DNA from 3 places in the Rhizobium sp. YS-1r genome. Region 3 is predicted to be linked to each of the others. Evidence: riboswitches for the same ligand, from Rfam matches in the RefSeq annotation. Region 3 holds a riboswitch; each other region holds the start of a gene.
What was found. A riboswitch is a leader RNA that binds a small molecule or an ion and turns the genes downstream of it on or off. The one in region 3 is predicted to bind thiamine pyrophosphate.

Region 1: another riboswitch for thiamine pyrophosphate. It lies ahead of thiB (thiamine ABC transporter substrate binding subunit); the one in region 3 lies ahead of thiM (hydroxyethylthiazole kinase).
Region 2: another riboswitch for thiamine pyrophosphate. It lies ahead of thiC (phosphomethylpyrimidine synthase ThiC); the one in region 3 lies ahead of thiM (hydroxyethylthiazole kinase).

What each region holds. Positions count from the first base shown of each region.
Region 1 covers NZ_JPYQ01000055.1:206,707-212,390, forward strand. The annotation lists gene JL39_RS23745 (ATP-binding cassette domain-containing protein) at 1-450, opposite strand, end outside; gene thiP (thiamine/thiamine pyrophosphate ABC transporter permease ThiP) at 443-2,062, opposite strand; gene thiB (thiamine ABC transporter substrate binding subunit) at 2,073-3,062, opposite strand; TPP riboswitch at 3,119-3,220, opposite strand; gene JL39_RS23760 (response regulator) at 3,440-3,895, opposite strand; gene JL39_RS23765 (ABC-F family ATP-binding cassette domain-containing protein) at 4,054-5,684, opposite strand, start outside.
Region 2 covers NZ_JPYQ01000025.1:208,953-214,636, forward strand. The annotation lists gene JL39_RS19385 (DUF1839 family protein) at 1-87, opposite strand, end outside; gene JL39_RS19390 (amino acid--[acyl-carrier-protein] ligase) at 92-1,000, opposite strand; gene JL39_RS19395 (acyl-CoA dehydrogenase family protein) at 1,055-2,236, opposite strand; gene JL39_RS19400 (acyl carrier protein) at 2,236-2,487, opposite strand; TPP riboswitch at 2,668-2,799, shown strand; gene thiC (phosphomethylpyrimidine synthase ThiC) at 2,894-4,705, shown strand; gene JL39_RS19410 (lysine-2,3-aminomutase-like protein) at 5,503-5,684, opposite strand, start outside.
Region 3 covers NZ_JPYQ01000001.1:462,142-467,825, forward strand. The annotation lists gene JL39_RS02110 (acetyl-CoA hydrolase/transferase family protein) at 1-1,189, shown strand, start outside; gene thiD (bifunctional hydroxymethylpyrimidine kinase/phosphomethylpyrimidine kinase) at 1,204-2,004, opposite strand; gene thiE (thiamine phosphate synthase) at 2,001-2,636, opposite strand; gene thiM (hydroxyethylthiazole kinase) at 2,633-3,436, opposite strand; TPP riboswitch at 3,478-3,575, opposite strand; gene JL39_RS02130 (heavy metal translocating P-type ATPase) at 3,687-5,684, shown strand, end outside.

The DNA.
Region 1 (5,684 bases), on a different contig from region 3:
TTTGCGCACCAGTGCCCGGGCGAAGGCGGCCCTCTGCCTCTCGCCACCCGAAAGCGTGCCCGGCATGCGCTTCTCGAAGCCATCGAGGCCAACCCGTTGCAGCGCCTTGGAGATCGCTCTTCGATCGTCTGCGGAAAGCCGCAGCGATGGGTTGATGCCGAGGCCGATATTGGTGAACAGATCGAGGTGCGTGAAAAGATTGTTGTCCTGGAAGATCAGCGAAACCGGGCGTCCGGAAGGATGCTCGTGCGTCACGTCCTCGCCGCCGACCAGTACATGGCCCCGATCCGGCGTTTCAAAGCCGGCCACAAGGTTCAGCAAAGTCGATTTGCCGGAGCCCGACGGGCCGGTCACTGCCGTCACAGCGCCGGCAGGCAGGCTACAATTGAAACGAAAGTCCTTTGTGCCAAGCCGGAGTTCGACCTTGTCCAGCACGACGCCATCAGTCATGTCTCGCCTCCTTTTGGCCGACCGTGCCGAGCATGGTCAGCAACAGGCAGATGATGCCGAGGAGGAGTGCCAGCCCGTCAGCGTCGTTGGTGCGATAGCTGGATAGCCGGCTGTAGACAAGCCAGGGAAGCGTCGTGAGATCGTTGGAGCCGAATAGTGCTACCGCGCCGAGATCGCCGAGCGACAGGGCCATCGCAAAGGAGAGGGCCGTCAAAAGGGGTCTTATCAGGACGGGCAGGTCGATTCGTTGAAGCTTTGCCAAGCCGGAAATCCCGAGACTTGCCGATAGCCTGCCCGATTGCTGACGATGGGTCTCAATTGCCGGCGCGAGCACGCGCATGACGAAGGGTAACGCCATCAGCATGTTGATCAACGCCAGCAAAGCCGGCGCAAAACGGGTCACATCGCCGATCGGGCGCAGCGTGAGGAACCAGCCGGTCCCAAGCACGACAGGCGGGACCAGGAGTACCAGGGAGGACATGCCGCCAAGCAGGGCGGAGAATCCTCCGGCGACTTTTCCAGGTCGCTTCATATCGGCTACAGACCCCCGCGCGGCAATGATTGCCAGCGATGTAAGGACGGCGAGCAAGCCGGCGGTAAGGGCGATGGCAAAACTCGTCCATGCGGCGCGAAGGAAGGCGATGCTGGTCGCAAGTTTCCAGAGATCGGCCTTCAGCCCGGCAGAGACAATCGATGCCAACGGCAGAACCAGAAAGGCGGTGGCGACCGAAATGGCGAACGCATCCCAAAGTCGTGCGGGCACGGTCCGGCCGTCGAAACGGCGGGTCGCCTGACCTGCTGTCATGCCCGCATCGTCCGGTATGGGAAACCGCGCCATGGCGATCAGGATCAGCGCGGTAATGCCGATCTGCAGGATCGCGAGCGCGACGGCGCGCGGCGGGTCGAAATCGAAACGCAGCGATTGGTAGATCGCAACTTCGAGCGTCGTTGCCGCAGGTCCACCGCCGAGCACGAGCACGAGCGTGAAACTGGTGGCGCAGAGCATGAAGATCAGGCCGGCAATGCCGGGTATGACGCGTTGCACAGCCGGCCACTCGATGAACCGAAAGACCGAAAATGGTCGCATGCCGAGGCTGGAGGCGAGCTGCCAGTATTCCGCCGGAAGCCGCTCCAGCGCGGCGAGCAGCAGCCGGGCGGCGAGCGGCAGGTTGAAGAAGACATGGGCCAGCAGAATGCCGGTAAGTCCGTAGATGCTGACTGGCTGGTCGAGGCCGAGTTTCAACAGCAGGCTGTTGATCACACCCTGCCGGCCCCAGATGCCGATAAGACCCAATGCGCCGATCAGCACCGGCAGGCCCATGGGAACCGCCATCAACCGGATCATCCAGACACGTCCTGGAAAACGGGGGCGGCGCGCAAGCGCCAGCGTAACGGGTATGGCAAAGGCGATGGAGAGCAGTGTCGAAAGCACAGCCTGCCATAGGGTGAAGCGCAGGATCCGCCAGGTATAGGCCGTGAAGAGCCGGGCTCCTGTGTCCCCGGCATCCCATGAAAGCAGTGCGGTGACAGCAATGCCGACGAAGAGGGTGATGCCAAGGAGGCTCAGCAGGCCCCAGGCAATCCCCCGTCGTCGTTGGGCGCGGGTCAGCAAGGCGGAGGTCTTAGTTCATGCTCATGGCGGTCAGCCATTCGTCGATCCAGGCCTGCCGATTCTTCGCCACCTCGTCCGAGCCCATCAGGAAGGTCGTTTTCGGCTGCACGAGCTTGTCGAAGGCGTCCGGCAACGGCTCGGATGTCTTCGAAATCGGCATCATCCAGTTGGTGGTGGGGATAATGTCCTGAAAGACTGGCGAGACCATGAACCTGAGGAACTGTTTGGCCAGATCCTTGTCGGACGCGTTTGTCAACATGCCGGCCACCTCGATCTGGATGTAGTGGCCCTCCGAGAAGGATGCGGCCTGGTAGCGTTCGGTCTTTTCCTCGACCATGTGATAGGCAGGCGAAGTGGTGTAGGAGAAGACCATCGGCACCTCGCCCTTTGTGAGAAGGCCATAGGCTTCCGACCAGCCGGGGGTGACTGTCAGCACGCGCTTCCTGAGTTTCGCCCAGGCTTCCGGCGCCTTGTCGCCGTAGACCGACCTCACCCAGAGCAGCAGGCCTAGTCCCGGCGTCGAGGTGCGCGGATCTTCGATTGCGATTTTCTGCGAAGGGTCGCCTTCCACCAGTTCCTTCAGGCTATTGGGCGGATTCTTCATCACCTGCGTATCGTAGACGACGGCAAAATGACCGTAGTCATAGGGGATGAACGTATCGTCGGTATAATTTCCAGGCACACTGATCGCGGATGTATCGAGGCCGTGCGGCTCGAAAAGGCCGGTTGCCTTGGCTTCCGAAATCAGGTTGGTGTCCAGGCCGAGCGCGATATCGGCATCCGTCTTCTCGCCTTCGAGCTTGAGGCGGGTGAGGAGCGCCACACCATCGGCAACGCCGACGAAGTTGAGCCTGCAGGTGCAGCTCTTTTCGAAGGCTTCCTTGACCTTCGGGCCGGGCCCCCAGTCGGAGACGAAGCTTTCATACGTATAGACAGTCAGTGTCTTTTCCTGCGCCTGAGCGGACAGTGAAAAGGAAAGGGCGGCTGCGGCCGCGAACATCGAAAGAACGATCTTGCGCATCAGCGCCTCCTCTTTTGATTGTGGGAATAGGCGCTGATGGGAAGCCGTCTAATCCCTCCGCCGGTCTTAACCGGATCAGGTTCCGCGGGTTGGCAAAGCCTCTCAGCCACACTGGCGTGGCACCCCGTTAGAGCGAATCAGGTGTAGCGGCGGTGGGATCGGCTGGCAAGAGGCTGCGCCGCGATCAGGCAGCGCTCATATCCATCTACATGATTTCCCAGACGTGGCCGTCCGGATCCCGGAAGCTGCAGCCGTACATGTTTTTTCCTCTTTGTCCCCATCCAACGCACATGGGCGCGTTCGCCCCAAGGATGAGTAAGAGAATGTAAAACCGACATCGCAGCCAGGGTTTTTCTCTAGTGGTGCGGGTTCCGGCGGAACACCTTGAGTTCGCGCGGAACGGCTGCCATGCCGTGAAGCCGGTTGGCAATGGCATAATCGATCGTCCTTTCCATGACCTCCGGCATGACGGGCTTGGTGAGAACACCGAGAGAACCTTCCACGCCATCTTCGAGATCATCAGGGGTCGCGGTCATGAAGATGACCGTCACGCCATATCGTTCGGCAAGCTGCCGTCCAATCTCCGGACCGGTCCTTCCATCGGTCAGATTGACGTCGACGATCGCGATATCGGCGCGCGGCGCCAGTTCCAGGGCATGTTTTCGGGCATTGGCAAAACCCGCCACCTTCAGTCCCATATTTTCGACAGTTTCGGCGATATCGAGAGCGATCAGGAACTCATCCTCCACGATCAGCACCCGTTGACTCGTCACCTCACTGGGTGGCCGACGACGCGTTACATTTGTCAGCATTGGACGTCCCCGCACGGTTTCCGGTCCTTAATTCGGATCGAGGGCGACGACTGGCGCCTCGACCATGAACGCAGGCAGAACGAGCAGGATGGTGGCTTGTTCCGTTTTGCGACAGACGCCTCTGCCGAAACGGTTATTAGAGTTAATAATTCGTTAGTTCAGCTCTCCAGCTCTTCCCGCAGCATCTCGAGCTCGAGCCATTCTTCTTCCATTTTCGTCAGTCTTTCGCGCAGGCTTTCCATTTCCGCCGCAAGCTTGTGGAAGGCGGCAGGGTCTTTGGAAAAGAGGTTCGGGTCCGCCATCTTCTTCTCGCGGACAGCAATTTCTTCCTCCGCCTTGGCAATTTCCTTCGGCAGGTTTTCGAGTGCGAATTTCTGCTTATAGGAGAGCTTTCCCTTGGCCTTGGAGGTTTCGGCCGGCGGCGCGGCGGCCTCTGTCTTCTGCCGTTCCGTTCTCTCCGTCTTGCGCTTCTCCTCGATCGCGCCTCTCCGTTGGGCCAGCATGTCCGTATAGCCGCCGGCATATTCGATCCACCGCCCGTCCGGCGCCTCCGGATTGGCCGGGGCGATCGTCGAGGTCACGGTGCGGTCCAGGAAATCGCGATCATGGCTGACGAGGATCACCGTGCCGTTGTAGCCGGCGACAATTTCCTGCAGCAGATCCAGCGTTTCGATGTCGAGGTCGTTGGTGGGTTCGTCGAGAATCAAGAGGTTCGAGGGCTTCGCCATGATGCGGGCGAGCATCAGGCGGGCACGTTCACCACCGGAAAGGCTCCTGATCGGTGTCCTGATCTGTTCCGGCTGGAACAAGAAGTCCTTCATGTAGCCTGCGACATGCCGCTGCTCGCCATTGACCAGCAACGTCTCCCCGCGGCCGTCTGTCAGGTAGTGGGAGAGCGTCTCCTCCGGATTCAGGTTCTCGCGCTTCTGGTCGAGCGTTGCGATCTCAAGATTGGTGCCGAGCTTGACGGTACCGCTATCTGGTGCGAGCTGCCCGGTCAGCATCTTGAGCAATGTCGTCTTGCCCGCGCCATTAGGCCCTACGAGGCCGATCCGGTCGCCGCGATGAATCCGGATCGAAAAAGGTGCGACGATCTGCCGGTCATAGGCTTTGGTGATGTTCTCCGCCTCGATCACAAGCTTGCCCGATTCACGACCTTCGGTGACCTGCGCCTGGACGGTCCCTTGGGGCCCTTTGTGGCCGCGATAGGCTGCTCGCATGGATTGCAGATCGCCGAGGCGCCGCATGTTGCGCTTGCGGCGCGCGGTCACGCCATAACGCAGCCAATGCTCCTCGCGCTCGATCGCCTTGCCGAGCTTGTGCTGTTCCAGCTCCTCAGCCTCCAGCACTTCGTCACGCCATGCTTCAAAATGAGCGAACCCCTTGTCGAGACGGCGGGAGATGCCGCGGTCGAGCCAGACGGTCGCGGTCGAAACCCGTTCGAGGAAGCGCCTATCGTGGGAAATCAGTACCAGTGCGCTCCTTGTTTTCCGCAACTCGTCTTCCAGCCATTCGATGGTCGGCAGGTCGAGATGGTTGGTCGGCTCATCCAGCATCAGGATGTCCGGCTCGGGTGCCATCACACGGGCGAGCGCGGCGCGGCGGGATTCGCCGCCCGAAAGCGTCTTTGGGTCTTCCTGGCCGGTGAGGCCGAGATGTTCGAGTAGGTAGGTAACGCGATAGGGATCATCGCCCGGGCCGAGGCCTGATTCCGCATAGGCTTGCACGGTGGCATAGTCGGCAAAATCCGGCGCCTGTTCGAGGTAGCGGATCGTCGAGGCCGGATGGC
Region 2 (5,684 bases), on a different contig from region 3:
ATTAGTTTCCGGCCACATGCGTTCCGCCGAGTGGAGCACATGCGGCATGTAGCTGGCCGGATCGAGGCCGGGGAAGACCGATGTCATGGCATCAGCCCCACAGGACGGCGCGAACGCTTTCCGGCCACGCCTTCACGTCGAGGCCGTGGGTGTGGAAGAGCGCCAGTGCGATGCGCTCCAGGCCGAAGCCGACGCAGGCGGTGTGCGCCGTCGAGCCGTCTTCCAGGTAGAGGCCCCATTTCGTGCCGAACGCGTCCTGATGGTAGTTGAAGCTCATGCAGGCGGTCGGTTTGGCGGTCGAGGTGATCGGGATCAGCAACTCGAACTTCAGGTTCTGATCGCGCTGGTTATTCACCAGCATTTTCCCCGCACGCCCGAAGAACGGATCGTTGGCCACGTCGATCGTCACGTCGAGACCGACCGACTTCATCATCTCGACGCCGCGGTCCATCCAGCGCTGGCGGAAGTCCGTCACATGCTGTTCGGTCCCCATGCAGACATATTCGCGCATGCGGAAAAGCTGCTGGCGGGCCGGATCTTTGGAAGGTTCGTGGCGGAAGCAATAGCTCTGCAGGTCGTAGAGGCCGCCGGATTTCGGCAGCTTGCCGCGGCGTGCGACCGTCGGGTAGAGCGGGTAGCAGGCGGCCGGCGTCAGTACGATATCGGTCGCCTCCTGGCCTTTGGTCCAGTCTTCGCCCACTTCCATGCATTTCAGGAGGCTCATGTGGTCGAGCTCGCTGCCGCAGAAGGAATGCACCGTGCCGGCAAGCTGCGGAAAGCTCTTCATATAGCCGCTGGTTTCGAAGAATTCGCGGTTCATGCCCGGCGGAAAGCGCATGGCCTCGGCGCCATCGGCGCCGCCCACGCTGTCGATCAGTCGCTCGAAAGCGGCGATGACGTCCTCGAACTGGCCGCTTCGGCCGTAAAGACCGTCGACGCCGGTCTCGATCAGAAGGCCTGCATCGAACAGGCGGTCGAGAAAGGAAACTTGCATGTCCATTGGCTTCACCTCAATCAATTCATTTGAAGGGCAATTCATTTGACGAAGTGGGCGTCAGCCGAGAAGGCTGGTGTCCGGTTTCTGCACGAGCAACATGGTCGACGTGTTGCCGAGGATGCGGTCGTTGGAGATCATCAACTGGGCGGAATGGGCATCGCGCAGGTGCCTGCCGAGGCTGTAGGGCGTGCCGTTCTTGTAGCCCATGATGCCGCAGATGATCATCGCCTGGTTGATGATCGTCAGGATCGTCTCGGAGGAGGCGAGCTTGACGTTGTTCATGGCGATCGAGAACGCCATGGAGGAAAGCTGGTCCGGATCCGCCCGGGCATCCTCGTAGGCCCTGAGGCCCGAGAGGATGTTGGCCTTCAGGAGCTGCAGCAGGTTCGAGGCCTCGGCCAGCCGCAACGCGCCGGGCGGCTGCGAGCCGCCCGCCTTGCGGGCGGCGGCGCGCACGAAGGCCTGGGCGCGAAGCACCGCATCGGCGGCGATACCGTACCAGACGGCGCTCCACAGCAGGTGGGAGCTTGCGAGCATGGACTGTGCGGCGATTTCGGCGAAAGTCTTCGGGAAGACCTGTGCCGCGGGCGCCTCGCCCTTGAAGATGAAACCATCCGAGCAGGTGCCGCGCATGCCGAGCGTATCCCAGTCGACGGTCTTTTCGAGCGTATACTGGCTCTTCCTGAAGACGGTCATCACCTGGTCGCCCGGAGCCGCGTCCGCACGGGCGCGGGAGGTGACCATGATCGCGTCGGCGTGCTCCCCGTAGGAAATCACCGTCGCATCCTTGGTCAGCCGGCAGGTGTCGCCGTCGATCTCGATGGCGCAGATGGAATTGCGCAGGTTCCCGCCGATGCCGGCCTCCGTCGTCGCCGAGGCGACGAGAAGCTGGCGAGCGCAAAGCTCGCGCATGAAATCCCTGTGCCATTCGCTCTCGGCACCGTGCTCGACAAGGCTCGAAACCTTGATCTGGTGCATGGCGAAGACCATGGCGCTCGCGGCACAGGCCTGTCCCAGAATGGAGCAGATCTCCGCGAGCTCCTGCGTCGTTGCACTCTCGCCGCCGAAGGCTGCGGGGATCTGGATGCCGAGCAGGCGTTCGGCCTTCATGGCATCGACGGCTTCCTTCGGGAAGCGGCCTTCGCGGTCGACGGAATCGGCGAAATCGGCGGCCACCCTCGCCACGCGATGGGCGCGTGCGCCGAGGCTCATATCGGTTGCGACAGCGGCAAGGCTCATCACGCGGCCTCTTTGGCTTTCAGGATGTGGGATACCGTCTGCTCGATCGCCGAGATGCTGGCAAAGGACTTGCGGTTCAACAGGTTGTCCGGAAACTCGATGTCGAAGGCCTCTTCGAGGCCCAGCATGAGCTGCACGGATGCAAAGGAAGAAAGGCCCGCCGCATAAAGATCGGCGCCATCTTCCAGCTCGGTCACGGCGACCGGCAGATTGCCCAGTTTCGCCAGCAGTTCGCGAATGGTCTCGTTCATCTCGACGTCTCCCGATAATTGGAACTCAAGCGTTCATCGCTGGCGGGATGTTTAGGCCGGAAAGCATAAGATTCCGGTAAGAAACATGCTGAAAATCGGGCTGCGGGATTCGCTAAAATCCAACCGATCGGCATCTGTCCGAACTGACTTGACAGGAGGGCGGCTCCGGTTTCTGATGTCCGGATTCACCAGGGGGGTCCCGGCAAGGGGCTGAGATACTGCTGGGCAATACGGCTTTGCCGATTGTGGCGCAGTGACCCGTTGAACCTGATCCAGTTCATACTGGCGTAGGGACGGTGCGGACGCTCACGGCTCAATGGCGGGATTCCCGCTCCGGCTCAAGGCGTTCTTCCATCATTCCAGCACCGGACTGGGTCTCCAAACGTCAAACCTTGGAGCCTCAACCATGAATATCGCGACCACCAAGCTTACCCCGGTCGTCACCACCGGCCCGCTTCCCGCTTCGAAGAAGGTCCTGAAGCCCGGAGTCCTTCATCCCGACATCCGCGTGCCGATGCGCGAGATCGCGCTGCACCCGACCTCCGGCGAACCGCCGGTGACGGTCTATGACTCATCCGGCCCCTATACGGCCGAAGGTGCGACGATCAGCATTGAATCCGGCCTGCCGCGTCTTCGCGAAAGCTGGATCAAGGCCCGCGGCGACGTGGAGACCTATGAGGGACGCATCGTCAAGCCGGAGGACAACGGCTTTGTCACCGGCGATCGCCTGACGCCGGAATTCCCGGTTCGCAATGCGCCGTTGAAGGCGAAAGCGGGCCTGGCCGTCACCCAGCTCGCCTATGCGCGGGCCGGGATCATAACGCCGGAAATGGAGTTCATCGCGATCCGGGAAAATCTCGGACGGCAGGCTGCGAAAGAAGCACTTGCCCGCGATGGCGAAAGTTTTGGGGCGCACGTGCCAGACTTTGTGACGCCGGAATTCGTGCGCCAGGAAGTCGCCGCCGGCCGGGCGATCATCCCCGCCAATATCAACCATCCGGAGACCGAACCGATGATTATCGGCCGGAACTTCCTGGTGAAGATCAACGCCAATATCGGCAATTCGGCCGTCACCTCGTCGATGGCCGAAGAGGTCGAGAAAATGGTCTGGGCGATCCGCTGGGGCGCCGATACGGTCATGGACCTGTCGACCGGCCGCAACATCCATAACATCCGCGAATGGATCATCCGCAACTCGCCGGTCCCGATCGGCACGGTGCCGCTCTACCAGGCGCTCGAAAAGGTGAACGGCATTGCCGAGGATCTCACCTGGGAAGTTTTCCGCGACACGCTGATCGAGCAGGCCGAACAGGGCGTCGACTATTTCACCATCCATGCCGGCGTCCGGCTTGCCTACATTCCGCTCACCGTCGACCGCGTCACCGGCATCGTCTCGCGCGGCGGATCGATCATGGCCAAGTGGTGTCTGCATCACCACAAGGAGAGCTTTCTCTACGAGCACTTTGAAGAGATCTGCGACATCTGCCGCGCCTATGACGTCTCCTTCTCGCTCGGCGACGGGCTGCGCCCCGGCTCGATCGCCGACGCCAACGATGCGGCGCAGTTCGCGGAGCTGGAAACGCTCGGCGAATTGACGCAGATCGCCTGGGCGAAGGACTGCCAGGTGATGATTGAAGGCCCCGGCCATGTGCCGATGCACAAGATCAAGGAAAACATGGACAAGCAGCTGAAGGTCTGCGGCGAAGCGCCGTTCTATACGCTTGGGCCACTGACGACCGATATCGCGCCGGGCTATGACCACATCACGTCCGGCATTGGTGCGGCGATGATCGGCTGGTTCGGCACGGCCATGCTCTGCTACGTCACGCCGAAGGAACATCTCGGCCTGCCGGACCGCGACGACGTCAAGGTCGGCGTCGTCACCTACAAGATCGCCGCGCATGCGGCCGATCTTGCCAAAGGGCATCCCGCCGCTCGCATCCGCGACGATGCGCTGTCGCGCGCCCGGTTCGAGTTCCGCTGGGAGGACCAGTTCAACCTGTCGCTCGATCCGGAAACGGCGCGCAATTTCCATGACGAGACGCTGCCGAAGGAGGCACACAAGGTGGCGCATTTCTGCTCCATGTGCGGTCCGAAATTCTGCTCCATGCGGATTTCGCACGACATCCGTGCCGAAGCGCAGAAGGAGGGGCTGGAGGCGATGGCCGCGAAATACCGCGACGGCGGCGACCTCTACATGCCGGTCGGAAAGGATTGATGCATCAAAGCCTCCGCCGATCTTCCGGCGGAGGTATTCCTCATTGCTGTGCTTGACCTGAGGATTCAAGCACATGCCCGCTCCCCTCTTGGCCTCATTTAGCGTTTGCTGGGCAGCAGGCCGTCGATCTAACCGAAGCGGGCTTGTTTGAGGAAGCCGGTGCGTCGATCCGATCTCCCCACTTGAGGGGAGGGCTATCGCATATGGGAATCGAGCATGCTGCCCGCTTCATCATTCCACGGAAGCCATAGCATGTTTATTATATGCAATTCCCCTGCACTTGAGGGGGAGATGCCCGGTAGGGCAGAGGGGGTGTGGTGAGGCAAATCAAGGCCTTGACCGAAGCCGGCAGAAAAAATCACTCCCTTTCGTCCCCGCCCTCTTGCGTCATGCCTAGAATTGTCCCGCTTCCGTCGCCGGAGTGTTTCGCGAGACGTTCGCGGGCAGGCGGGAGCCGGCGCTTCCATCGGAACCGTAACGTGCGGGAATGGTGGAAGAGGTGAAAGCCATGGAGCGCATGTCGAAAGGCGGTTGCTCCTATCAAGCCTCCCCCTGGCCGCCGGGTCAGGTTCGGTTGAGCCGTGCAAGTGGTGAGCCTGTCCCGAAAAGACGGGCGTGAACGAGACCACGCAGCGAGGCGATATGATCACCTGTAGGGGCCGGAAGCCCCGAGAGAACGCCGAAGACCACGCGAATGCGGAGCCACTTTATACAATTCCAATGAGGTTCCGCATTCGCGTGGGCTCTCCGAGATCTCAGGACACGGGCAGAATCGGTCGCGTGAAGGATGAGCCGTGTCATTTCGGAGGATAGATATGCTCCTCGCCGCGGAAATCGCTGACGGAGTAGCAGCCGCCTCGCCGGCGGATCGCGCTTTCGCCGATTGCCGCCTTGCCGTGGCCGCCCGGAATGTCGAGCACATAGGTCGGCTGGCAGAGGCCGGAGATTTTCCCACGCAAGGCCGAGACGATTTTCTGGC
Region 3 (5,684 bases):
GGTGATGTTCGTCGACCAGCATCTTTCGGAGACCGTGGAGCATCTGCGCTCCAACCAGCTCGGCCCGATCGACTACGCCGTCATCGAGGCGGCGGCGATCACCGAGGATGGCGGCATCGTACCCTCCACCTCGATCGGCAATTCCGCGAGCTTCGCCATTCTTGCGAAGAAGATCATCGTCGAGATCAATCTCAGCCAGCCGGCCGAGCTCGAGGGCCTGCACGACATCTACATACCCACGAAGCGCCCGTCGCGTGTGCCGATTCCGGTTGTCGCCTGCGACAGCCGCGTCGGCTTTCCCTATGTGCCGATCGACCCCGAAAAGATCGCTGCCATCGTCGTGACCGATGTGAAGGACAGTTTCTCAACCGTCGAGCCGGCGGATGTCGACACGAAGGCCATTGCCAGCCATCTCATCCGCTTCCTGGAGCAGGAGGTCGAAAAAGGCCGGCTCGATCTGACGCTGCAGCCCCTGCAAGCGGGGATCGGCACGATCGCCAATTCCGTGCTGACCGGGCTCTCGGATGGGCCTTTCCATCATCTGCGCATGTACAGCGAGGTGCTGCAGGACAGCACGTTTGATCTCTTCGATGCCGGGAAGCTGACCTTTGCCTCCGGTTCCTCGATCACGCTTTCGGCCGCCTGCGCTGAGCGGGTTTTTGGCCAGTTCGACAAGTACAAGGAAAAGCTGGTCCTCCGTCCGCAGGAGATCAGCAATCATCCGGAGGTCATCCGCAGGCTGGGCGTGATCGGCATCAACACTGCTCTGGAAGTCGACATTTACGGCAACGTCAATTCCACCCATGTGAACGGCACGCATATGATGAACGGTATCGGCGGCTCGGGCGATTTCGCCCGCAACGCCTATCTGTCTATCTTCGTCACCAAGTCGGTCGCCAAGGGCGGCAAACTTTCCTCGGTGGTTCCCATGGTTCCGCATGTGGATCACACCGAACATGATGTGGACATCATCGTCACCGAAAACGGGCTTGCGGACCTGAGGGAGCTTGCACCCCGCGAGCGCGCCGGGCAGATCATTGCCAACTGCGCCCATCCCGACTTCCGCGATCGTCTGGCCGACTATTTCCAACGTGCCTCAGTCCGCGGCGGGCAGACGCCTCATCTGCTCGAAGAGGCATTTTCCTGGCATGAGCGGAGCCGGCAGACCGGCACCATGCGGCTTGGCTGAGCGAACGACTGTTCCTACCACCATTCGTGAAAATGCTGCACGGGACCGTGGCCGGTTCCCACGGTGAGCGTGCCGGCAGCCGCGATGGCGCCGGAGAGATAGGCTTTGGCGATCGCGACGGCCTCGGCCGGTGAGGCGCCCTTGGCGAGTTCCGCGGCGATCGCGCTGGAAAGCGTACACCCGGTGCCGTGTGTGTTCTTCGTCGCCACGCGATTTCCCTCGAACCAATGGATGCCGGAGGCATCGGCCAGGACATCCGGGCTGTCACTGCTCTCCAGGTGACCGCCCTTCACCAGTACCGCCTTCGGACCGATTTTACGCAGGCGTTCGGCCTGATCGGCCATTATCTGGCGGGTGGTGGCGACGGGTTCGCCGAGCAGGGCGGCTGTTTCCGGCAGATTGGGTGTGACGACGGTGGCAACCGGCATCAGCCGATAGGTGACGGCATCCATCGCCTCCGAAGCAAGCAGCGGGGAGCCTCCCTTGGCGATCATTACCGGGTCGAGCACGATCGGCAGGCTATCGCGATAGGGCTTGAGCACATCCGCAACCGTTTCGGCAATCTCGGTATTGGCAATCATGCCGATCTTTACCGCATCCACCCGCACATCCGCGAAAATGGTGCGGATCTGCTCCGCGACGAACTCGGCAGGCACCGGATGCACACCCGTGACCCCTTGCGTGTTCTGCGCGGTCAGCGCCGTCAGCACGGCCATGCCATAGGTGCCGCGTGCCGAAAACGTCTTGAGGTCGGCCTGAATGCCGGCGCCGCCGGAGGGATCGGAACCGGCGATGGAAAGAATATTGCGGATCATGCGCGTGCCCTTTCGATTTCCTCGGCAATCCTGCGGGCGGCGGCTTTGGGGTCCGGCTGGCCGCAGATCGCGGAGACGACGGCGATGCCTCTCGCGCCGGCGGCAAGTGCTGGGCCAGCATGTTCCGCCTTGACGCCGCCTATCGCGACAGCCGGCACGGGTGCTGCTGCGACGATGCGGGCAAGTCCGTCGAAGCCGATCGGTTGCTTGTGGTCCGGCTTGGTGACGGTCGCAAAGACCGGGCCGATGCCGACATAGTCCACGACGGAGGTATCGATGCGTTGCGCCAGTTCCTCGGTTTCGACCGAGAGACCGAGGATCATGTCCCGGCCAATGCGCTCGCGGGCGATAGCCGCGACCATGTCGCTCTGACCGACATGCAGGCCTGCGGCACCGATTGCGATCGCCGCCTCGACATCGTCATTGACGATCAGTGGCACTCTGGCGCCGGCAAGCGCTGCCTTCAGGGCACGGCCGGTCTCGATGATCTGCGCCGTATCCGCGTGCTTGTCGCGGAGCTGCACGATCGTAGCGCCGCCCTCGACGGCAAGCCGGGCAGTCTCCACCATGCCGATTTCGCGGCAGAGATCGGGATCGAGGACGAGATAGACGGAAAGGTCGAAATTCTTCATGCGCTGACGATCCTGGCTTTGGTATCGAGCGTCTCGGGCGAAAGTGTTGCAAGGCGATCGAGAAAGAGGGGCAAGAAGGAGCCTGGTCCGGCGGCACTGATAGCCGCTTCCTCGCCAGCGACCGCGAACATGGCGAGTGCCGCCGCCGTCGCCTCGAACGGTCCTTCCGGGTTTGCCGCCGCAAAGGCGCCAACGAGGCAGGTGAGCGAGCAGCCGAGGGCAGTGACGCGTGGCATCAGCGCTGAACCGCCCATGATGCGAACCGAGTGCTGGCCGTCGGTGACGAAATCCACTTCACCGGTAACCGCGACGATGGAGCCGCTCTGCCGGGCAAGCGCGATCGCCGAACCTTCCGCCGCCTCGGTCGGATCGCCGCTGTCAACGCCGTGGCCGCTCGACTGGCTGCCTGCCTGCGCAATGATCTCGGAGGCATTGCCACGCACGATCGTGGGTTTCAGCTTCATGAGTTCGGCGACAGCAGCGCGGCGGTAGGCGGTGGCGAAATGGGCGACCGGATCGAGCACCCAGGGCTTGCCGGTTTCGCCAGCGGCTTTCGCAGCTTCCTTCATGCCAGCCAGGAAATCCGGCGAAAGCGTTCCGATATTGATCGTCAGCGCAGATGCGATACTGGCAAATTCGCCGGCCTCCTCTTTCGTATGCACCATGGCGGGCGAGGCGCCGGCAGCGAGCATCACATTCGCCGCGATATTCATCGCCACGAAATTGGTGATGTTCTGGACAAGCGGATTTTTCGCACGCATCGCAGTCAGCAATTGGCCTGGAGTCTGTGTGGTCTGCATTCTCGCCTCGTTCGGCGGGGCAGACGCATGGGTTCTTCTGATCGAAGAACCGAACGACTCCCTCCGCCAGCATGATCTGGTTCAGGTTCAAAGGGTACTTCTCAGCCCAGCTTTACGCCGGACGCCCCTGTCTGGGACAAGGCTTACCGCAGATCGGCCTGCGACCGCCAGCGAATTTTTCTGAAAAATACCCTTGAAGCTCTAGTGGCTGGAGGTTGTAAGGAAGTGCTCGATCCCGAAAGGAAGAGAAATGGCAGCGACAAATCAGGCTCGGTACAAGGTTGGCGGCATGGATTGCGCAAGTTGTGCGACCAAGATCGACACGGCAGTGCGCCGCATGCCGGGCGTCGAGGATGTCTCAGTATCCGTCGCCGCCGGTACGATGACAGTGAGCCATGACGAAACGAGCGACCTGGGCGCGATCGAGAAAAAGGTGACCGGGCTTGGTTATTCGCTGCGGGCGCTCGGCAGGAAGGCGCCAACTACGACGGGGCATGAGCATGATCACGATGGCGGACACGATCACAGCCATGACCACAACGACGGCAGCCACTCCACACATGGCGCCAGGGAGATTGAAGGCCTTCATGGTCACGACCATGGGCTGACGGAAGGACCGTGGTGGAAGAGCGCCAAAGGCCGGCTGACTATCCTTGCCGGTGCGGCGCTCGCAGTTGCCTATGGGCTCGGCCATCTGGTGCCGGCCTATGACACCTACATATTCTCGGCCGCCATGCTGATCGGTCTTGTGCCGATCGCCCGTCGCGCCGTCATGGCAGCCCTTGCCGGCACGCCGTTTTCGATCGAGATGCTGATGACCATTGCCGCCGTCGGAGCGGTCGTCATCAATGCCTCGGAAGAGGCTGCCGCCGTGGTCTTCCTCTTCCTCGTCGGCGAACTTCTGGAAGGGGTCGCAGCCGGCAAGGCGCGCCAGAGCATCCGCAGCCTCACGGCGCTGGTCCCGAAGAACGCGTTGCTGGAGGTGAACGGGCAGACCCGTGAGGTGCCGGCCGAGAACCTGGCGGTCGGCTCTGTCATCCTCGTGCGGCCAGGCGATCGGATTTCGGCGGATGGCGTCATCGTCGCCGGCACGAGCGCGGTCGACCAGGCGCCGGTGACGGGGGAAAGCACGCCGGTCGTCAAAGGCGTGGGCGATAAGGTTTTCGCCGGCACGATTAACGGCGATGCGGCGCTGCGCGTACGGGTGACGGCTGCCGCGGAGGACAACACGATCGCCCGCATTGTCCGGATGGTCGAGGAGGCGCAGGAGAAGAAGGCGCCGACCGAGCGTTTCATCGACCGTTTTTCACGCTATTACACACCCGGCGTCGTGGTGGTTGCCGCTCTGGTTGCCATCCTGCCGCCGCTTGTGGCCGGTGCCGCCTGGGGGGTGTGGATCTACAAGGGCCTGGCGATCCTGCTGATCGGCTGCCCCTGTGCGCTGGTCATCTCGACGCCGGCTGCGATCGCTGCTTCGCTTTCCTCCGGTGCCCGTCGCGGCTTGCTGATGAAGGGCGGTGCCGTTCTGGAAACGCTCGGCAAGCTGACGGCCGTGGCGCTCGACAAGACCGGAACACTGACCGCGGGCAAGCCGCAGGTGACGGACGTGATCGCCTTCGGCCGCAACGCCGAAGACGTGCTGCGTTACGCCGCGGCGCTTGAAACCGGCTCGAGCCATCCGCTGGCCGTCGCAATCCTCGCCAAGGCGGCCGAGGATGAGGTGGATATTCCCGCTGTGTCGGATGCCAGATCCCTGAATGGCAAGGGTGTCGCCGCCACGGTCGAAGGCCAGGAAGTCTTTCTGTGTTCGCCAAAGGCGGCGGCCGAACGGGTATCGCTGCCGATGGCCCATTCCCGGCGGATCGCCGGCCTCAACGACGAAGGCAAGACCGTGTCCGTGCTGATCGTCGGTGGCGTCCTGGCCGGCGCGATCGCCATGCGCGACCAGCCACGCCCCGACGCCATGGCGGGACTGAAAGCACTCTCTGACGCCGGCGTGAAAACCGTAATGCTGACGGGCGACAATGCCCGCACGGCGTCTGCAATCGGCAAGGAACTCAACGTCGAGGTGCGAGCCGAGCTGATGCCGGAAGACAAGAGCCGCATCGTCGGCGAACTGAAGCGTGAGGGTTTCGTGGTCGGCAAGGTCGGTGACGGCATCAACGATGCACCGGCGCTTGCTGCTGCGGATGTGGGGATTGCGATCGGCGGCGGCACGGATGTCGCGCTTGAGACTGCCGACGCGGCC